3 regions of the Tessaracoccus aquimaris genome follow, and region 2 is predicted to be linked to each of the others. Evidence: riboswitches for the same ligand, from Rfam matches in the RefSeq annotation. Region 2 holds a riboswitch; each other region holds the start of a gene.
What was found. Region 2 has a riboswitch for cobalamin ahead of BW730_RS11210 (ribonucleoside-diphosphate reductase subunit alpha). Riboswitches for the same ligand answer to the same signal wherever they lie in the genome.

Region 1 (3,269 bases), 240 kb from region 2:
GGCCCCGACGCCGACGGCGCCCAGCCCCGTCCGCCCCTCGTCCTGGGCCGTGACCGGCAGCAGCGCGCTCTCGACGATCAGTGCCTTCGTCGCGTGCGCCACGGTCGCGGTCGGAGGCGTGGCGGCCCGCTCTGCGCCTCTGGCGGGTGTGGAGGTGCGACCCGCCGGGACCGCCTCGAAGCGGACGGTGGTGCCGGGCGTCAGGAGCGCGGGCGGGGAGGCACCGGGGTCGAACAGCGTGACGTCGGTCGTCCCGAGCAGCCGCCATCCGCCGGGCGACGACGTCGGGTAGATGCCGGAGAACTCGTCGGCCAGCCCGACGGAGCCCGCCGGGACGCGCGTCCTCGGCGAGGCGAGCCGAGGGACGCGCAGCCTCGGGTCGCCGCCGACCAGGTAACTGAAGCCGGGCGCGAACCCCCCGAAGGCGACCTGCCACGGCGTCTCGACGTGAGCCCTGACGACCTCGGCCACCGTCAGCCCGGTCTCGTCCGCGACCGCCGCGAGGTCGGGGCCGTCGTAGCGCACCGGGATCACGACCTCGCGCGGCGTGCCGCTGGCCGCGGCGACGCGTGGACCCGACAGCAGGGCCGCCACCGCCGGCCCGCCCTCGGCGGCCGGCGCACCCACGACCAGCACGGTGCGCGCGGCGGGGATGACGTCGGTGACCGACGCCCACGGTCCCCGCGTGGCAGCGGCGGCGGCTCGCAGCACCGGCTCGGCGGCCAGCACCTCATCGAGCGAGGCGAACTCGACGAGCAGGGCGCGCTCGCCACAGGCCAGAAGTCTCACCCGTCGACCGTCTCAGGGGACGACGGGCGTTCCCCTGGGGTCTGCCCCTGCTCGGTGGGGAGGGCTACGAACGGCGCGATCGTCACGCCTGCCGCGGTGAGGCGGTCGCGCACCGCGCGGGCCAGTTCTGCCGCGCCCTCGGTGTCGCCGTGCAGGCAGACCGACTCGACGCGCATCTGGACCCGCGTCCCGTCGACGGCGACCACGCGGCGCTGCGTCACCATCGTCAGCACCCGCTCGGCGACCTCGCCCGGGTCGGTGACCAGCGCGCCGGGCTCGGAGCGCGGCACCAGCGTGCCGTCCGCCCGGTAGCCGCGGTCGGCGAAACCCTCCGCGACGGTGCGCAGGCCCGCCTCCGCGGCGCGCCGCAGCAGGGCCGACCCGGGGAGCCCGACGACCGGAAGCCGCCTGTCGTAGGCGAGAACGGCATCGACGACGGCGGCGGCCTGGGCGTCGTGGTGCACGACGGCGTTGTAGAGGGCCCCGTGGGGCTTGACGTAGCCGACCCGGGTGCCGAAGCGGCGGCAGATCCCCTCCAGGGCACCGATCTGGTAGACCACGTCCGCCGTCAGTTCCGCGGGCGCCACGTCCATGAACCGGCGCCCGAAGCCCGCGAGGTCGCGGTAGCTGACCTGGGCACCCACGACCACGCCCCGCTCCGCTGCAAGGCGACACGTGGCGGTGAGCGTCAGCGGGTCCCCGGCGTGAAAACCGCATGCCACGTTGGCGCTGCTGACGACGTCGAGCATGGCCTCGTCGTCGCCGAGCCGCCACCGCCCGAACGACTCTCCGACGTCCGCGTTGAGGTCGATCATCATGGCGCCGAGCCTATCGGCTAGGGCCTTGACGAGGCACCCGCTCAGGCGGGTCGCGGACCCCTTCAGCAGTGTTAGAGTGACCGCGTCAGTGAGAGGAAGCCGGTGTGATTCCGGCGCTGACCCGCAACCGTGACGGCATCGCCGAAGCCGGGAACTCACCCTGACAGACCACAGGTAATTTGCATCCGTCGCGGACTACGGATGGGTCCGGGCCATCTTCCTCGGCCTGGCTCTAGCAGTCCCGAGGCAGAAAGGGTAAGAGGCCCATGTCTCTCACAGAATCCACCCGCACGACCGCCCGTCGCGGCGTCCTGGCACGCCTGACGGCGCTGCTCGCGTTGACCTTCATGGCGCTGATGGCGGCGCTCCCGGCCCCGGCCCACGCCGACGGCGCCGACAACGAGGTGGGGGCCTGCCTCTCCGCCGACAAGGTCTGGCTGCTCATCACCACCGAGACCGACGAGGTGATCGCCAACGAGTGCGTCGGCAACCCCGCCACCGGTGACGAGGCCATCGCCAACGCAAAGGTCCCCGTCGTGCTCGGCGACATGAACATGATCTGCACCCTTGGCGGCCACCCCGCCGAGTGCCCCAAGACCTTCGCGGGCGCCTACTGGGCCTACTACCAGGGCGCCCCCGGCAAGGAATACGCCTACTCGCAGGTCGGCCCGGCCGACGCCAAGCCGGTCGGCGGGACCATCGAGGCGTGGTGCTACGCCACCGACAACAAGGAGTGCACGCCTCCGCAGTTGAAGATCGTCCAGGGTGGCACCGAGGTCGCTCCCCCGGCGGGCACCACCGCCGTCGACCTGGTGCTCACCGGCGCGGCGGCAAGCCCCAGCCCGACGGCGCAGCCCACGGCCGAGGCGAGCCAGACCCCGGCGCCCGCTGAGCCGACCGGATCGGCCCCATGGGGCTGGATCATCGGCGGCGTCGCGGCGCTCGCCGTCATCGTCGGCGTGGTGCTGTGGCTGCGTGCCCGCGGTAGCGGCAAGGGCGCGGTCGGCGGACGCTGACCTCAATGCCCCGTCTCCTCCCCCGGGTCGCACCGACCGGGCCTGCCGCCGCGCAGGACCCGGTCGGGCGCGACCTCAGGTCCGTGCACCCATGGGCCTGGTGGGGGTGGGCACTGTGCGCGAGCGCGGCGGTGAGCCTCACCACCAATCCGCTGGTGATCGCGCTCATCGCCGCGGCCGTCGTCACGGTCGTGCTGCGTCGACGCCCGGACGCGCCATGGGCGCGGTCCCTGAAGGTCTACCTGATGCTCGCCGAGATCATCGTGGCGATGCGCCTGTTCTTCCAGATCACCATCGGCGGGATGCGCACCGGCACGGTGCTGTTCGTCCTCCCGTCGATCTCCCTTCCCGACTGGGCCGCGGGCATCACCCTCGGAGGCCCCGTCACGCTCGACGGGCTGGCCTTCGCCCTGTTCGACGCGATCCGGCTCGCGGTGATGCTGTTGTGCGTCGGCGCCGCGAACTCGCTCGCGAACCCCCGCACTGCACTGAAGTCGGTGCCCGCCGCGCTGCGTGACATTTCCACCGCCGTCGTCATCGCGCTGGCCCTCGTCCCGCAACTGATCGGCTCGATCCACCGGGTCCGCCGCGGGCAGCGACTGCGCGGCGGTCGCACCCGAGGCCTCAAGGCGATCCCCGGCACCCT
Region 2 (3,269 bases):
CACCTCGATGGCCTGTTCGGCCAACTGGTCGGTGATGGAATCGAAGTCGGTCATCTGCACTCCCGCGCTGGAGGTTGAATCGTTTCAATAGAGCACACGCTACAGCCCATCTCGGGAGCGCGTCAAGCGTGCCTTCGTGGCGGTGGGGATGGCAGGGGAAGGCGTTGAGCAGTAGTCCTGGTTCGTTGCTCTAGAGAGCGGTTTCTCTCGGCGTGTCGTCGATCGAGGCCGGAATGCTGCTCAACGCGAGACCCGCGGGCCAGCCTTTCCGGTGCTAGCGGGTGAGGGCGCTGGAGGCCCGGACGACAAGGGTGGGGGTGAAGCTCACTGACGTGTGCACGTGGTCGCGGTCCGCGTCGGCGTCGGCGATCTCGGCGAGCAGGAGGTCGGCTGCGGTCCTGCCGAGATCCTGGCGTGGCTGGGCGACAGAAGAGAGAGGGACGGCGGCCGCCGCGGCGAAGTCGATGTTGTCGTAGCCGACGATGGCGATGTCGTCCGGGACGCGGAGTCCCTGCGCGGTGAGCCCCTGCAGGAACGCGATCGCCACCAGGTCGTTGGCGCAGAAGACCCCGGTCGGCCGGGCGCGGGGGTCCATCAGAACGACCTGATCGGCAGCCAGGCGGCCAGAGGCGAAGTCCAACTGCGGGACGGAGATGGACAGCAGGTCGGCGCCGCCGTCGAGCGCCGCGGCCTGCGCCCCCTCGAGGCGGTCCTGGATCTGTTTCAACGAACTGGGCCCGCCGACGAAGGCGACCCTGCGGTGCCCCTGGGAGACGAGATGTTCGACGGCGATCCTGCCGCCCGCCACGTCGTCGACGCCGACGGCGCAGCACTCGACCGAGTCGGCCGCGCGGTCGACGAGCACCGTCGGGATGTGCGCCTTTGCGAGCGCCGCCACCTCCAACGGTTGCGGCCCGATCGGGCCGAGGATCACGCCTCGCACCCTCTGCTGCAGGAAGGTGCGCAGAATCGCGGTCTGGCGCGCCTCGTCGATGTTGGCATCGCCGATGGTCGCGTGGAAGCCGTGGGCGAACAACACGTCCTGAGCGGCCCGCAGCAGGTCCGCGAAGAATGGGTTGGTGACGTCCATCACGGCCAGGCCGATCGTCCGCCCTCGCCCTGCCCGCAGTTGCTGGGCCTGCTGGTTTGGGACCCAGCCCAGATCGGCGATGGCCTGCTGCACCTTCTCGCGCGTGGCGGGAAGGACGATGTCGGGGTTGTTGACGACATTGGAGACCGTGCCGATGGAGACCTGTGCGCGTGCCGCGACGTCACGCATGCTCAGCCGTGCCATCGCGCCTCCCCAGGTCTGTCGTGTACGGCGTCACTCTAGGGTCATGTCGGTGCCAGACGCATCCGGCCCAGGGGTGCGTCCACCTCCGCACCCGGCGTGATGGTCGGCGCGGCCAAAGGCGGCGCTGCGGAGTGGGCGGTGTTCCCGATGGGCCCAGGACGTCGATCGCCGCCCCCAGAACGGCGGCAAATCTACATGTAGTAGTGGACAGGTGGTCGAAGTGGCATATATGCTCAATCTCGCACTTGGTTCCACCGAAGGGTGGCCAAGAGGGAATCCGGTGAGAGTCCGGAACTGCCCCGCAGCGGTGAATGAGAACGACCGCCGTCAGAAGCACTGGGACCACGTCCCGGGAAGCGACGGCCAGTAGGTGCCTCAGGGTGTGCTCGTGAGTCCGAAGACCTGCCAGGTGTGGCCCCGAAACCTCGGGGTCTGATTCGTGGCCTCGTGGGAAAGGCGCGTGTCGGCCGCGCCGTGAGGCGGGCGCCGGTGGGCGACGAGACGGGTCGCGGGTCGCGGCTAACGACTCTCGAGGAACGTCCATGAGCACACCGACCGATATCCGCGTCCTCAAGAGGGACGGATCGCTGACCCCGTACGACGGCGCCGAGGTCGCCACCTCCATCGCCGACGCCGCGCGCGGCCTTGACGATGCCGTCACGCAGGCCGTCCAGCTTCGCTCCGAGGTCGAGATCACCCTCTTCGACGGCATCTCCACAAGCCAGCTCGACGAGGCCGTCATCCAGGTGGCGCTCGGCAACGTCAAGGACGATCCCGCCTTCGACACCATCGCGGCGCGGCTGTTGACCAAGCACCTCTACAAGCAGGTCTTCGGCGACACGCACGACCTCTTCGGTGACGGCGCCCCCGAGACGGTCCGCGCGCTGCACGTCGAGCACTTTCCCGGCTGCATCGAGCGAGGCGTCGCGAGCGGTCTCCTCGACACGCGGCTCGCCGAGATGTTCGACCTGCCCGCGCTCGCGTCGGCGCTGCGCCCCGAGCGCGACGACCTGCTGCGCTACATCGGCGTCCAGACGATGCGCAACAGGTACCTCCTGCAGGGCGAAGGGCGGCAGGTGCTCGAGGTCCCGCAGTTCTTCTGGATGCGAGTGGCCATGGGGCTCTCCCTCAACGAGATCGACCCGACCGCCACCGCGCTTGGCTTCTACGAGGCGATGAGCAGACTGCGCTACCTTGCGGCCGGATCGACCCTCGTCAACGCCGGTACCGCTTACGCGCAGCTCTCCAACTGCTTCGTGATGCAGATGGAGGACGACATCGAGCACATCGCCAAGTCGGTGCGCGACGTGATGTGGCTGACGAAGGGCACCGGCGGCATCGGGCTCTCGGTGTCGAAGCTGCGCAGCGAGGGGTCGCCGATCCGCTCCAACAACACCACCTCGACCGGGCCGATCCCGTTCATGCACACCATCGACTCGACGCTGCGGGCCGTGTCGCGGGGCGGGAAGAAGTTCGGCGCACTGTGCTTCTACATGGAGAACTGGCACCTCGACTTCCCGCAGTTCCTCGACCTGCGGCAGAACTCCGGCGACCCCTACCGCCGCACCCGCACCGCCAACACCGCAGTGTGGATCTCCGACGAGTTCATGGCCCGCGTGGCCGCCGACGACTACTGGTACCTGTTCGACCCGCTGGAGGTCGACGACCTGACCGAGTTGTACGGCGCCGAGTTCTCCGCGCGCTACCGCGAGTACGTCGCGATGGCCGAGGCAGGCGAACTGCGCCGCTTCGTCAAGGTCAAGGCGCGCGAGCAGTACACGTCGATCCTCGTCACGCTGCAGACGACGTCGCACCCGTGGCTGACGTGGAAGGACGCGATCAACACCCGGGCGTTGAACGACAACACGGGCACCATCCACCTGTCGAACCTCTGCACCGAGATCTGCCTGCCGCAGGACCGCGACTCGATCGCCGTGTGCAACCTCGCGTCGGTCAACCTGTCCCGCCACCTGAT
Region 3 (3,269 bases), 860 kb from region 2:
CCCGGGTCGCCTGGCTCAGTTCGCCCAGGTAGCCGTGCACGTGGATCATCGGGTCTCTCCCTCGAGTCGGACGGCGCCCGCGCCGTTGGCGCGAAGGTCGGTTTGGGCGGTGGCCTCTGCGGCGCGGTACTCGTGCCGGAAGCCGGGGTGGTACAGGTGTGAGCGGGTGCCGCTGTGGCCCTCGGCGAGTGCCGGGCCGACAAGGACGACGGTGTGCTTCCACAACTTGTTCTCGCGCATGGTCGCCGACAACTCGCCGAGCGGGCAGCGCAGCATCATCTCGTCCGGCCAGGAGACCCGGTAACCGACGATGCACGGCGTCTCCGGCGGGTACCCGCCCGCGAGGAGTTCCTCCTGCAGTTGCTTGTTGCGGGCGGCCGAGAGGTAGAGCGCCATGGTGGCGCCGTGGGCAGCGAACCCCTTGACCGTCTCGCGCGGCGGCATGGGGGTGCGGCCGCCCTCGAGCCTGGTGAGGATCAGCGACTGGGACACCTCGGGGATGGTGATCTCCGAGTTCATCCTCGCGGCGGTGGCCGAGTAGGCGGAGACACCGGGGACGGTCTCGAAGTCGAGGCCGAGTTGCCTGCACATCTCGTACTGCTCCCCGGTCGCCCCGTAGATGGACGGGTCTCCGGTATGGACGCGCGCCACGAGCAGGCCCTCGTCTGCGGCGCGTCGGTAGTGGGCCGCGGTGTCCTCCAGCGCCGCGGAGGCCGAGTCGACGACAAGCGCGTCGGGACGGGCTCCAGCGACGATCCCCGGGTGCACCAGGCTGGAGGCCCAGATCACGATGTCGGCGCGGGAGATGACGTCTGCGCCGCGCACGGTGATGAGGTCGGCGGCGCCGGGGCCCGCCCCCACGAAGATGACCTTGCCGCGGTTCACAGCCGTCCCCCCGCCTGGTCGCCGCGGGCGGCGGGAGCCAGCACCGTCGAGAAGTAGGGGGCGGTCGCGTCGTCGTCGAGGTCGGCCAGCCGGATCAGTTCCTGCCGGTCGAGGCCGAGGTTGACGCCGAGCACCGCATCGCGGCCCTTGGATCGCAGGGTCGCCACGACCTCCGGCATCCGCCGTCCGCCCTTGTAGGCGACCACGGTGTCGACGGCGTCGAGCACCCGCTCCAGGGCATCGAGGCCGGCGGTGACGGGGACGAGTGCGAGGGTCTCGGTGCCCTCGACGAGCGGGGTGCGACTGGTGGCGGCAAGGGCCTGCATGGCGGTGATGCCGGGGATCACCTCGACGGCGACGTCGGGGCGGCGCTCCAGGACGTGCGCGGCTAGGTAGGAGAACGTCGAATAGACGCTCGGGTCCCCGACAGTGGCGAAGGCGACGCACCGGGCGCCATCGTCGAACGCGTCCACGGCGGCGGTGGCGGAGGCGAGCCACGCGGCCTTGCGTCGGGGGCTGACGCCGCTGCGGTCGGCCATCGAGAAGGGCACCCGGACGATCCGGGCGTCCGGCGCGTTGGCCAGCACGATCTGTTCCGCCCGGCCCGGCCCGTCGCCGGACTCCTCCGTCGCGGGCACCAGCACCGCGTCGGCGATCTCGAGCGCGCGGGTCGCCTTGAGGGTGATGAGGTCTGGGTCGCCTGGTCCGACTCCGATGCCGATGAGGCGTGGCTGCGATGGGGGATGCGTCATCCTGGTCGCCTTTCTGGGTCTCTCGCCCGAGGTGTGCGGCGCATGGGATGAGTTCCTGACTCCCGCACCATCGGGTGCGGTCACAGTGGCGGGACCGTGCCGGACTTACACCGGCTTCCTCAAGCATTCCCATGCTCGGGTGAAGTCTTGCAGGGGCCGTCAGGACCTCGTCAGGCGGGGTCGCTCAAGGGTGCCGCCACGCGCGACCGCACGGCGATAGGCTCCTGCTACACCACGGACGTGAGGAGACAGGCATGACCACGATGAGGACCGTTCCGCTCGGCGGCACCGGGAAAGAGGTGCCCAACGTCGTCCTGGGGTTGATGCGCATCGCCGACAAGTCCGACGCAGAGATCCGCGAACTGGTGGGGACCGCGCGGGAGGCGGGCATCGACTTCTTCGATCATGCCGACATCTACGGGGGTCGCGACCACGCCTGCGAGGAGCGGTTCGCGGACGCGATGCGGCTCTCCACCGCCGAACGCGGCGAAATCACGATCCAGACCAAGTGCGGCATCGTGACCGACGGGCCGTACTTCGACTTCTCCTACGAGCACATCATGGGCCAGGTCGAGGGGTCGCTGCGCGCGCTGCGCACGGACTACATCGACGTGCTGCTGCTGCACCGCCCGGACGCGCTTGTCGAACCGGAGGAGGTCGCCCGGGCGTTCGACGAGTTGGAGTCGGCGGGCAAGGTGCGCGCGTTCGGCGTCTCGAACCACACGCCCCGCCAGATCGACCTGCTGAAGACGGCCGTGCGCCAACCGCTGGTGGCGAACCAGTTGCAGTTGTCGATCACGCACTCGCCGCTGATCGCGCAGGGCGTCGCGGCGAACATGTCCGACCTCGACCAGTCGGTGGTGCTGGACGGCGGCGGCCTCGTCGAGTACTGCCGGATCAACAACCTGACGATCCAGGCGTGGTCGCCGTTCCAGGGCGGCTTCTTCACGGGCGTGTTCCTCGGCTCGGACGAGTACCCCGAGTTGAACGCGGTGATCGACCGGCTCGCGGCGAAGTACGACGTGCCGCCGATCGCGATCGCGACGGCGTGGATCACGCGGCACCCGGCGGGCATGCAGGTCGTGCTCGGCACCACGACCCCGGACCGGGTCGCGGGCGCGGCGCTGGGCTCGGACATCCCGCTGACGCGCAGCGAGTGGTACGAACTGTTCCGGGCGGGCGGCCACCGGGTTCCGTGACGATCGCTGGTTGAGCCAGCCCGCCGACGAAGTCGCGCGGTGCGTCGAAACCTCCCGCACCCGCACGCCGAGCCAGCCCCAGGGCACTAGAGGCATCACCCGAGACCCCGCGGAGCTCACCGGGGTTTCGACCGATGTCGACCGCTCCGCGCCCGACATGGCTCAACCAGCGACACGTTGGTTGAGCCAGCCCGCCGACGAAGTCGCGCGGTGCGTCGAAACCTCCCGCACCCACGCAGCGAGCCAGTCCCGGGCATCACCCGAGACCCCGCGCCCCTCACGGGGGTTTCGACCGATGTCGACCGCTCCGCGCCCGACATGGCTCAACCAGCGACAGGTTGGTTGAGCCAGCCCGCCGACGAAGTCGCGCGGTGCGTCGAAACCTCCCGCACCCACGCAGCGAGCCAGTCCACGGGCATCACCCGAGACCCCG

Region 1: linked by a shared signal. The riboswitch ahead of BW730_RS10010 (hypothetical protein) and the one ahead of BW730_RS11210 (ribonucleoside-diphosphate reductase subunit alpha) in region 2 are both predicted to bind cobalamin.
Region 3: linked by a shared signal. The riboswitch ahead of cobI (precorrin-2 C(20)-methyltransferase) and the one ahead of BW730_RS11210 (ribonucleoside-diphosphate reductase subunit alpha) in region 2 are both predicted to bind cobalamin.

The regions. Positions count from the first base shown of each region.
Region 1 covers NZ_CP019606.1:2,140,840-2,144,108, forward strand. The annotation lists gene BW730_RS10000 (5-oxoprolinase subunit B/C family protein) at 1-789, opposite strand, end outside; gene BW730_RS10005 (LamB/YcsF family protein) at 786-1,607, opposite strand; cobalamin riboswitch at 1,665-1,784, shown strand; gene BW730_RS10010 (hypothetical protein) at 1,874-2,623, shown strand; gene BW730_RS10015 (CbiQ family ECF transporter T component) at 2,629-3,269, shown strand, end outside.
Region 2 covers NZ_CP019606.1:2,385,172-2,388,440, reverse strand. The annotation lists gene rhaI (L-rhamnose isomerase) at 1-54, opposite strand, end outside; gene BW730_RS11215 (LacI family DNA-binding transcriptional regulator) at 275-1,294, opposite strand; cobalamin riboswitch at 1,524-1,718, shown strand; gene BW730_RS11210 (ribonucleoside-diphosphate reductase subunit alpha) at 1,837-3,269, shown strand, end outside.
Region 3 covers NZ_CP019606.1:1,529,351-1,532,619, forward strand. The annotation lists gene cobJ (precorrin-3B C(17)-methyltransferase) at 1-49, opposite strand, end outside; gene cobM (precorrin-4 C(11)-methyltransferase) at 46-885, opposite strand; gene cobI (precorrin-2 C(20)-methyltransferase) at 882-1,637, opposite strand; cobalamin riboswitch at 1,666-1,785, opposite strand; gene BW730_RS07205 (aldo/keto reductase) at 1,892-2,836, shown strand.